DNA from 3 places in the Enterobacter sp. SA187 genome. Region 3 is predicted to be linked to each of the others. Evidence: predicted binding sites of a transcription regulator. Region 3 holds the regulator's gene; each other region holds the start of a gene.
What was found. The regulator Fur, encoded in region 3, represses iron uptake genes when iron is present. The targets are predictions, from matches to a motif close to ATAATAATGAGAACNACTATCAA.
Positions count from the first base shown of each region.

Region 1: a site for Fur is predicted at 1,345-1,367, ahead of fepB (Fe2+-enterobactin ABC transporter substrate-binding protein). Genes of this name have one in related genera too.
Region 2: a site for Fur is predicted at 1,805-1,827, ahead of BMF08_RS11330 (Nramp family divalent metal transporter). Genes of this name have one in related genera too.

Region 1 is NZ_CP019113.1:4,178,369-4,181,648, reverse strand. It holds gene entS (enterobactin transporter EntS) at 1-275, shown strand, start outside; gene fepB (Fe2+-enterobactin ABC transporter substrate-binding protein) at 248-1,186, opposite strand; gene entC (isochorismate synthase EntC) at 1,394-2,569, shown strand; gene entE ((2,3-dihydroxybenzoyl)adenylate synthase EntE) at 2,579-3,280, shown strand, end outside.
Region 2 is NZ_CP019113.1:2,385,523-2,388,802, reverse strand. It holds gene mgrA (L-glyceraldehyde 3-phosphate reductase) at 1-27, shown strand, start outside; gene ypeC (DUF2502 domain-containing protein) at 152-487, shown strand; gene BMF08_RS11330 (Nramp family divalent metal transporter) at 529-1,767, opposite strand; gene BMF08_RS11325 (NupC/NupG family nucleoside CNT transporter) at 2,117-3,280, shown strand, end outside.
Region 3 is NZ_CP019113.1:2,519,981-2,523,260, reverse strand. It holds gene ybfF (esterase) at 1-15, shown strand, start outside; gene ybfE (LexA regulated protein) at 149-442, shown strand; gene fldA (flavodoxin FldA) at 593-1,123, shown strand; gene fur (ferric iron uptake transcriptional regulator) at 1,411-1,860, shown strand; gene acuI (acrylyl-CoA reductase (NADPH)) at 1,956-2,936, opposite strand; gene BMF08_RS12050 (winged helix-turn-helix domain-containing protein) at 3,211-3,280, shown strand, end outside.

The DNA.
Region 1 (3,280 bases), 1.7 Mb from region 3:
GGCTGAGCGCGGTGAGTTCGCTGTTGCAGTACACGCTGATCCAGACGCAAACCCCCGAGGCGATGCTCGGGCGCATTAACGGCTTATGGACGGCGCAGAACGTCACCGGCGATGCTATCGGCGCGGCACTGCTCGGCGGTATGGGGGCGCTGATGACGCCAGCGGCCTCCGCCAGTGTTGGCGGCTGGGTGCTGGCGGTCATCGGACTGCTGCTGGTGGTGCTACTGAAAGAGTTACGCCGTTTCCATCAGCCAAACAGCGTGGCGAACCGCTGAAGCAGCAGCGTCACGCTGTAAAAGTCGAGGCGGAAGGTTTCACTGCCCAGCGCGTAAACGCGTTTGTTTTTCACCGCGCTGAGATGACTTAACAGCGGGTTGGCTTCAATGGCCGCGGCGTCGTTGTCGTCATTGGCGAATAAAAACAGCGCTTCGCCGTTCAGCCCCGCCGCCAGATTTTCGCCGCCCAGCTGCACGATGTCATGGCGTTTACCCTGGCTCTGGCTGGCGTTCAGCCCCTCCGGCAGGGTGGCGAGCGTAAAGCCAAGCTGGGCTAACAGCTGCCCCTGCGCGGAATCGCGGGTCCACAGATTGGCGCTGTGCGCCGCCCGGTGATAAACCAGCGCGCTTACCGGCTGCGGCGGCAGGGTGATCTTCTGCTTTACCGCCGCCAGCTGCGTATTGAATTCGTCGATGCGCGCCTGCGCCTGTTTCTCCTGGCCGGTGATCTCGCCGAGCTGCGTCAGCAGCGCCTGCCAGCTTTTATCGTCGTAATTGATGACCAGCGTCGGCGCGATGGCGGAGAACTGATCGTACAACGCCAGCGCAGAGTCGCCGCCGGTGGCGCTGACGAGGATCAAATCGGGCATCTGCGCCGCCACGGCTTCCGCGCTGGCCTCGCCAATGTAGAGCCGGGAAACCTGACGCTGTTTTGCTATCTGCCCCCACTGGCGCAGAAAGCCCTGATCGTCGGCAAAGCGGTTATTCGGCGTGGTCGCGCCGCTGGCTATTACCGGCGCATCAATGGCGAGCAGCGATCCGGTAAGCGTCACGCTGGTGGAGACAATACGCAGCGGTTTGCTTTCCAGGGTATGAGTGCCCCGGCTGTCAGTCACCTGACGCGGCCATCCGGCGGCGTGGCTTGCGGAAAGTCCTAAAACGAAAAGGCTGAGCGCCAGCACAGCATGCAGGCGTAACGAAGCAAATCTCACGGCGTGGTATCCTGTATTTATTGCAGTTAATGCTTCTCATTTTCATCATTGTGCGAAGCGGATGCAAGCGTTAGCCGCAGAAGTTGCATCAACCAGAGTTGACACTGCTGACAATAACTTTTAGCTTACCGACCAAAATATAAATGATAATTATTCTTAATGCCTTTATCATTTTCGGAGAAAGATATGGATACGTCAGTGGCAGAGGGGATCGCGCAGCGTACAGACGCGTTGTCGCCCGACCGGTTTTTCTTTATGTCGCCGTACCGCAGCTTTACCACATCCGGCTGCTTTGCGCGCTTCTCAGAGCCTGCCGTTAACGGCGATGACCTGCAAAGCCCGTTCCAGCGCAAACTGGCGGCGGCCTTTGCGCAGGCGAAAGCCCAGGGCATTGCAAAACCGGTGATGGTAGGGGCGATCCCGTTTGATACCACGCAGCCGTCGGCGCTCTTTATTCCGCAGTCCTGGCAGACGTTCACCCGTCCGGCAAAGCAGCATTCCGCGCGCTATTTCCAGGGCAGCCCGACGCCGAACGTGGTTTCGCGCCAGGCCATTCCGGAGCAGGACGCCTTTATGGCGATGGTGGCGGAAGCCGCACGCCTGACCGCCACGCCGACCGTTGACAAGGTGGTGCTCTCGCGACTGATTGACATTGCCACCGACGCCCGGATTGACAGCGGGGCGCTGCTGGAACGGCTGATCGCGCAGAATCCGGCGAGCTTTAACTTCCATGTGCCGCTGCCGGATGGCGGCGTGCTGCTCGGTGCCAGCCCGGAGCTGCTGCTGCGTAAAGAAGATGAGCGGTTCAGTTCGCTGCCGCTGGCAGGCTCGGCCCGTCGTCAGCCGGATGACATGCTGGATCGCGAGGCCGGTAACAAACTGCTGGCCTCGGAAAAAGATCGTCACGAACACGATCTGGTGGTGCAGGCGATGAAAACCGTGCTCACGCCGCGCAGCCGTGAACTGGCGATCCCCGCCTCGCCGCAACTGGTGAATACCCCGACGCTGTGGCATCTGGCGACGCCGGTCGAAGGTCTCGCCGCCGGTGAAGAAAACGCCCTGTCGCTGGCCTGTCTGCTGCACCCGACCCCGGCGCTGAGCGGCTTCCCGCATCAGGTGGCGAAGCGCGTCATCGCGGAACTTGAGCCGTTCAACCGCGAGCTGTTCGGCGGCATCGTCGGCTGGTGTGATGAGCAGGGCAATGGCGAGTGGGTGGTGACCATTCGCTGCGCGCGCATCCAGGATCGTAACGTTCGCCTGTTTGCCGGGGCGGGCATTGTGCCTGCGTCGTCCCCGGCGGCGGAGTGGCGCGAAACCGGCGTCAAACTCTCCACCATGCTTAATGTTTTTGGTCTGAATTAAGGAGCGATCATGACCCTTCCTTTTACCCGCTGGCCGGATGACTTCGCCCGCCGTTATCGTGAAAAAGGCTACTGGCAGGATCTGCCGCTGACCGACATTCTCACCCGTCATGGGCAGTCTGACCGCACGGCGGTGATTGAAGGCGAGCGCGCGTTAAGCTACCGCGAGCTGGATCAGGCGTCGGATAACCTCGCCTGCGCGCTGACGGCGCAGGGCATTCGCCATGGCGACACCGCGCTGGTGCAGCTGGGCAACGTCGCGGAGTTTTACATTACCTTTTTTGCGCTGCTGAAAATGGGCGTCGCGCCGGTCAATGCGCTCTTCAGCCATCAGCAGAGTGAACTCAACGCCTATGCCGCGCAGATCCGCCCGGCGCTGGTGATCGCCGATCGCGAACATAAACTGTTCCAGGATGACAGCTTCCTGAATGGCTTTGTCGCCGAACATGCCAGCGTGCGCGTGGTGCTGTTGCGTAACGACCAGGGCGAACATGCCTTACAGGCGGCCATTGAACGCCCGGCGGACGGTACGCCTCTGTTGCCGACCCCTGCCGATGAAGTGGCGTTTTTCCAGCTATCCGGCGGCAGTACCGGCACGCCGAAGCTGATCCCGCGCACTCATAACGATTACTACTACAGTATCCGCCGCAGCAACGAGATCTGTGAATTTACCGCCGACACGCGCTATCTGTGCGCGCTGCCTGCCGCCCAT
Region 2 (3,280 bases), 130 kb from region 3:
GACCACATACTGAACAGCCCGGAATAACAGCACTTTTAGCAAATAATGCTGCCCTTCATGATTTAAGAGTTAAACCAATGCACCGGGGCTTTACAGCCCCGTAATATTGCATTAACAGGCCGTTTCGGCCCCGATCGTGAAGGAGATAAGTATGTTCAGGTCACTGATACTGGCAGCTGTTTTAATGGCTTCTGCCCCGCTGGTGGCAAATGCCGGCGAAATCACCCTGCTGCCCTCAATAAAATTACAAATTGGCGATCGTGATAATTACGGTAACTACTGGGACGGCGGCCGCTGGCGCGACCGTGATTACTGGCATCATCACTATCAATGGCGTGAAAACCGCTGGCGTCCACACGATCGCGGCTATCACCGCGGCTGGGACAAACGTAAAGCCTACGAGCGCGGCTATCGTGAAGGCTGGCGCGATCGCGATGACCACGGTGGACGCGGTCGTCACGGGCATGGTCATGGCCATCATCATTAATACAAAAAAAGCCCGGCATTGCCGGGCTTTTTAATCACGAATTAAAGACCTGTTACTGTTCCCACCAGCAGCCACATATTCAGCACCACCACCAGCAACACGATCAGCCAGCCAATGCGTTTTACCAGCGGCGTGTTGACCAGCTCGCCCATCAGTTTGCTGTCGCTGGTAAAGACCAGCAGCGGCACCAGCGCCAGCGCAATACCGAAGCTTAACAACACCTGGCTCATCACCAGAATGCGCGTCGGATCCAGCCCCATCAAAATCACAATAAACGACGGCAGCATAGTCACGGTACGGCGCACCCATAACGGAATATGGAAGCGGATAAAGCCCTGCATCACTACCTGTCCCGCCAGCGTGCCGACGACGGTGGATGACAGCCCTGCCGCCACAAGGCTAAGGCCAAAAATGGTGGCCGCCGCGTGGCTCAGAAGCGGCTCCAGCGTCAGATAGGCTTCATCGAGATCGGCCACGCCGGTGTGACCGCTGAAATGGAACGCTGCCGCCGCGGTCGCCATCATCGCCAGATTAACAAAACCGGCGATGGTCATGGCGATCGCCACATCCCATTTGGTGGCCGAATAGCGCTCTTTGCGCGATCCGCCATGCAGATGCTGCGTCAACGAGGAGTGCAAATAGATCACGTGCGGCATAATGGTCGCGCCCAGCACGCCCGCCGCGAGAAACACAGCCTCGGTAGTCGGCAGACTGGGGATCAGCATCCCTTTACCTAACGCCGCCAGTTTTGGTTGCGAGAAAAACAGCTCGACGATATAGGCCGCCGCCACAAACAGCAGCAGGCCGCCGATCACTTTTTCCAGCGGTTTTTGGCCGCGTTTTTGCAGCATCAGGATCAGAAAAGTGGCGATACCCGTCAGCACCGCGCCCTGCAGCAGCGATACGCCGAGCAGTAATTTAAAGCCGATGGCCGCGCCGATAAATTCCGCCAGATCTGTCGCCATGGCGATGATCTCCGCCTGCACCCAGTAAAACCACACCAGCGGACGCGGATAGTGGTCGCGGATCTGTTCGGCCAGGTTTTTACCGGTGGCAATGCCCAGTTTGGCAGACAGGATCTGAATGAGCATCGCCATCAGGTTCGCCCAGACCACTACCCACAGCAGCTGGTAGCCAAAACTGGCTCCCGCCTGAATATTGGTGGCAAAGTTGCCTGGATCGATATAACCGATAGCGGCAACGAACGCAGGTCCCATTAATGCGAACCTAAGCTTGCGCGCCGCACGACCACTGTTACTCTCAACGCGACTGTCGTTCATTTATGCCCCTGATATAGCCTTTGCTATGTTTCATGCTAACAAAATGAGAATGATTATCAAGATCACCTGATTTGGTTAAACTGATTGTTCTGATAGCCCGGAGCGATAGCCGGAAGGAATGTGCAGGTGGAAAGGCGCTCTTAACATTTGCCTCATCAATTTGTTAAAAGCTTAGCAGCAATATTAGCCTTTTCTCATCTTTACGTAACATAACAGAAATGTATGTTTGATCACTATTTTTGAGATTCGTCACAGGTAGTTACTATAGTGTGTTTTTGATCTCGTTTTCTTTACGCTTGTTGCATAGAATGTGCACGGAAATTAAACCTGCCTCATATTTGGAGCAAATATGTCCCGCGTTCTTCACTTTGTTCTGGCGCTTGCCGTTGTGGCCTTGCTTGCCTTGTTGTTAAGCAGCGACCGCAAAAAAATTCGCATTCGCTTTGTTATTCAACTTCTTGTTATTGAAGTTTTACTGGCCTGGTTCTTCCTGAACTCCGATGTCGGTCTGGGCTTTGTAAGAGGCTTCTCCGAAATGTTTGAAAAACTGCTCGGATTCGCCAATGAAGGGACAAACTTCGTCTTCGGCAAAATGAATGATGAAGGCCTGGCATTCTTCTTCCTGAAAGTGCTGTGCCCTATCGTCTTCATTTCTGCGCTGATCGGTATCCTGCAACACATTCGTGTGCTGCCGATTGTGATCCGTGCCATTGGTACCGTGCTGTCAAAAGTCAACGGTATGGGCAAACTGGAATCCTTTAACGCCGTCAGCTCGCTGATTCTGGGGCAGTCAGAAAACTTCATCGCCTACAAAGACATCCTCGGCAATATGTCCCGTAACCGCATGTACACCATGGCGGCCACGGCGATGTCTACCGTGTCCATGTCCATCGTGGGCGCGTATATGACCATGCTGCAACCGAAATACGTTGTCGCCGCGCTGGTTCTGAACATGTTCAGCACCTTTATCGTGCTGTCGCTTATCAACCCGTACCGTGTTGATGAGAGCGAAGAAAATCTGCAAATGGCCAACCTGCACGAAGGCCAGAGCTTCTTTGAAATGCTGGGTGAGTACATTCTGGCGGGCTTCAAAGTGGCGATTATCGTGGCGGCGATGCTGATTGGTTTTATCGCGCTGATCTCTGCGCTGAACGCTCTGTTTGCGACCGTGTTTGGTATATCTTTCCAGGGCATTCTGGGCTACATCTTCTACCCGGTCGCCTGGGTGATGGGTGTGCCATCTCATGAAGCCCTGCAGGTGGGCAGTATTATGGCCACCAAGCTGGTATCTAACGAATTCGTGGCGATGATGGATCTGCAAAAAATTGCCGGCACCCTCTCCCCGCGCGCAGAAGGCATTCTGTCTGTGTTCCTCGTTTCCTTCGCAAACTTCTCGTCCATCGGTATCATTGCCGGTGCGATTAAAGGTCTGAATGAAGAACAGGGTAACGTGGTCTCTCGCTTTGGCCTGAAACTGGTCTACGGCTCGACGCTGGTGAGTATCCTGTCTGCA
Region 3 (3,280 bases):
GATAATGCCAGTTGATTAAAAACCCGGCGACCGAGCGCCGCGACGCGCCCGGTCGTTGGCGTGCCCCTCTCCCTGATGTATGATGGCGCGCTAATTGCGCAGGGCCTCCACCAGGCAGCTTGTTTTTCCCCCGACGTCACTCAAAATCATGGCTAAAGAACAAACGGACCGCACGACACTCGATCTGTTCGCGAATGATCGTCGCCCAGGACGACCGAAAACGAATCCGCATTCGCGTGACGAACAGTTGCGCATTAATAAGCGGAATCAGCTGAAACGCGATAAGGTTCGTGGCCTCAAACGCGTCGAGCTAAAACTAAACGCGGACGCCGTCGAAGCCTTAAATGAACTGGCCGAGGATCGTGACATCAGCCGTAGCGAACTGATTGAGGAGCTTTTAATGGCTCAGCTCGCGCTGCTGCGCGGCCAGGGGATAGTCTGAAAATCCCGCTAAATATCACTTTCATGTAGCACAGAGTGCAGTCTGAGGCGTTTGCAGTTTCCGCGTCCTTCTCTGTTCTGCTATGATTGCCCTTATCCGTGGGCATTGCGCCACCACCATATCATTAAGTTTCAAGAGGTTATTTTACTCATGGCAATCACAGGCATTTTTTTCGGCAGCGACACGGGTAATACCGAAAATATCGCGAAAATGATCCAAAAGCAGCTTGGTAAAGATGTTGCGGACGTGCATGACATCGCCAAAAGCAGCAAAGAAGATCTCGAAGGTTACGATATTCTGCTGCTGGGCATCCCGACCTGGTACTATGGTGAAGCGCAGTGCGACTGGGACGATTTCTTCCCGACGCTGGAAGAGGTCGATTTCAACGGCAAATTAGTCGCCCTGTTCGGCTGTGGCGACCAGGAAGACTACGCGGAATATTTCTGCGATGCGCTGGGCACCATCCGCGACATCATCGAGCCGCGCGGCGCGACTATCGTCGGTCACTGGCCGACCGCGGGCTACCATTTCGAAGCCTCCAAAGGTCTGGCGGACGACGACCACTTCGTCGGTCTGGCCATTGATGAAGACCGCCAGCCGGAACTGACCGCTGAGCGCGTGGAAAAATGGGTGAAGCAGATTTCTGAAGAACTTCATTTAGATGAGATCATCAACGCCTGATTTTTGTGCGGCGTAACCTGTTGGCTGCGCCGCATTAATAGATATAACCAATCAAAATAATTGCTACAATTTTTTAACTTTCGCACGCATACCTGTACAATATCCCCTGATTGAACGTGATTGCTTACGGGTTTGTTAGTGACACCACGTTTTATACGCATACTTTGCTTGAGGACTTGCAGTTTTCATTTAGACATGGCAGTTCTATAATGAGACGCATTAACTCAACGTCATTCTCATTAACTTCCATTTGGAAGTGAATCGTTTAGCTACAGGACAGATTCCGCATGACTGACAATAACACCGCACTAAAGAAGGCTGGCCTGAAAGTCACGCTTCCTCGGTTAAAGATCCTTGAGGTACTCCAGGGACCTGACAACCACCATGTCAGTGCGGAAGATTTATACAAACGACTGATCGACATGGGCGAAGAGATTGGCCTGGCGACGGTCTACCGTGTACTTAACCAGTTCGATGACGCCGGTATTGTGACCCGTCATAATTTCGAAGGCGGTAAATCTGTTTTTGAACTGACGCAGCAGCATCACCACGATCACCTGATCTGCCTCGACTGCGGCAAGGTTATTGAGTTCAGCGATGACTCCATTGAATTACGTCAGCGTGAAATCGCCGCTCAGCACGGGATCCGCCTGACCAACCACAGCCTTTACCTCTACGGCCACTGCGCCGAAGGCGATTGCCGCGAAAACGACACCGCGCACGATATTCGCAAATAACGTTGCTGCAAATTGCCCGGCGGCGCAAGCTTGCCGGGCCTACGTTATATTGTAGGCCGGGTAAGCGTCAGCGCCACCCGGCAACCCCGCCAGAATTAAATCTCAATCACCGCACGGCCACGGATCTGCCCGTTCAGCAGTTTTTCCGCCACGTCAATGGCATCGCTCAGCGGATAAGTAGCGCTCAGTTTTTCCAGCGCCGCAGGCGTTAAATACTGACAGGCTTTCTCCCAGATCGCCGGACGTTTTTCGCTGCTCACCATCACGCTGTCGATACCGCGCAGCGTGACGCCGCGCAGGATGAAAGGCGCCACTGTCGCCGGGAGATCCATGCCCTGCGCCATGCCGCACGCCGCGACTATGCCGTCATAACGGACGCTGGCGCAGACGTTGCTCAGCGTATGGCTGCCGACGGTATCAATCGCCGCCGCCCAGCGCTCTTTCTGCAGGGGTTTACCCGGCGCGCTCAGCTCATCACGGTTAATAATGTCGCTGGCCCCCAGCTGTTCGCGCATCCATCCGGCTTCCTGCGGACGCCCGGTCGACGCCACCACCTGATAGCCCATGGCAGACAGAATGATCACCGCGCAGCTGCCCACGCCGCCGCCCGCGCCGGTCACCAGCACCGGGCCGTCTTCCGGCTTCACGCCGTGATCCAGTACCGCCTGCACGCACAGCATGGCGGTAAAGCCCGCCGTACCGATAGCCATCACCTGTTTTGCATCCGCGCCGGACGGCATTTTCGTCAGCCATTCGCTTTTGACCCGCGCCTTGCCTGCCAGTCCGCCCCAGTGACGCTCGCCCACGCCCCAGCCGGTCAGCAGCACGCGGTCGCCCACGGCAAACGCCGCGCTGTCGCTGGCGATTACGGTACCGGCGAAATCAATACCCGGCACCATAGGGAACTGGCGCACAATCGGGCCGCGACCGGTAATAGCCAGCGCATCTTTATAGTTAATGGAGGAGTATTCCACCGCGACGGTGACGTCCCCGTCCGGCAACGCCTGCTCGTCCAGCTCCACCAGGGATGCCGAATACTGTCCTTCCGCTTTATCGATCTGAATGGCTTTAAACATGATGACCTCATTACATTAATCAAACTTGCCAGTCGCGACGGCCTTTGCGGGCCGATCGTCTACAATTACCAGCGACGTTAATACCCCCAGGCGCTGACGGCAAGCTTTATCAATCCGTTAGCTTAGAAATTAATTAATTATTAATTTATGAGTTAAGACTATTCTTAGATTGATGGGGTGATAATCATCCGATACATTTACCCTCCCTGCGGCTAAGTGGAATCTTACGTTGTGAAAAATAAATTATTACTCACCAATTTATTAACAGATTACTATGCAGATCATTGTTAATAACTGGAAAGTTGAACCGTCGTTAAACGGTCTGGTACACCGGGAAACGGGGG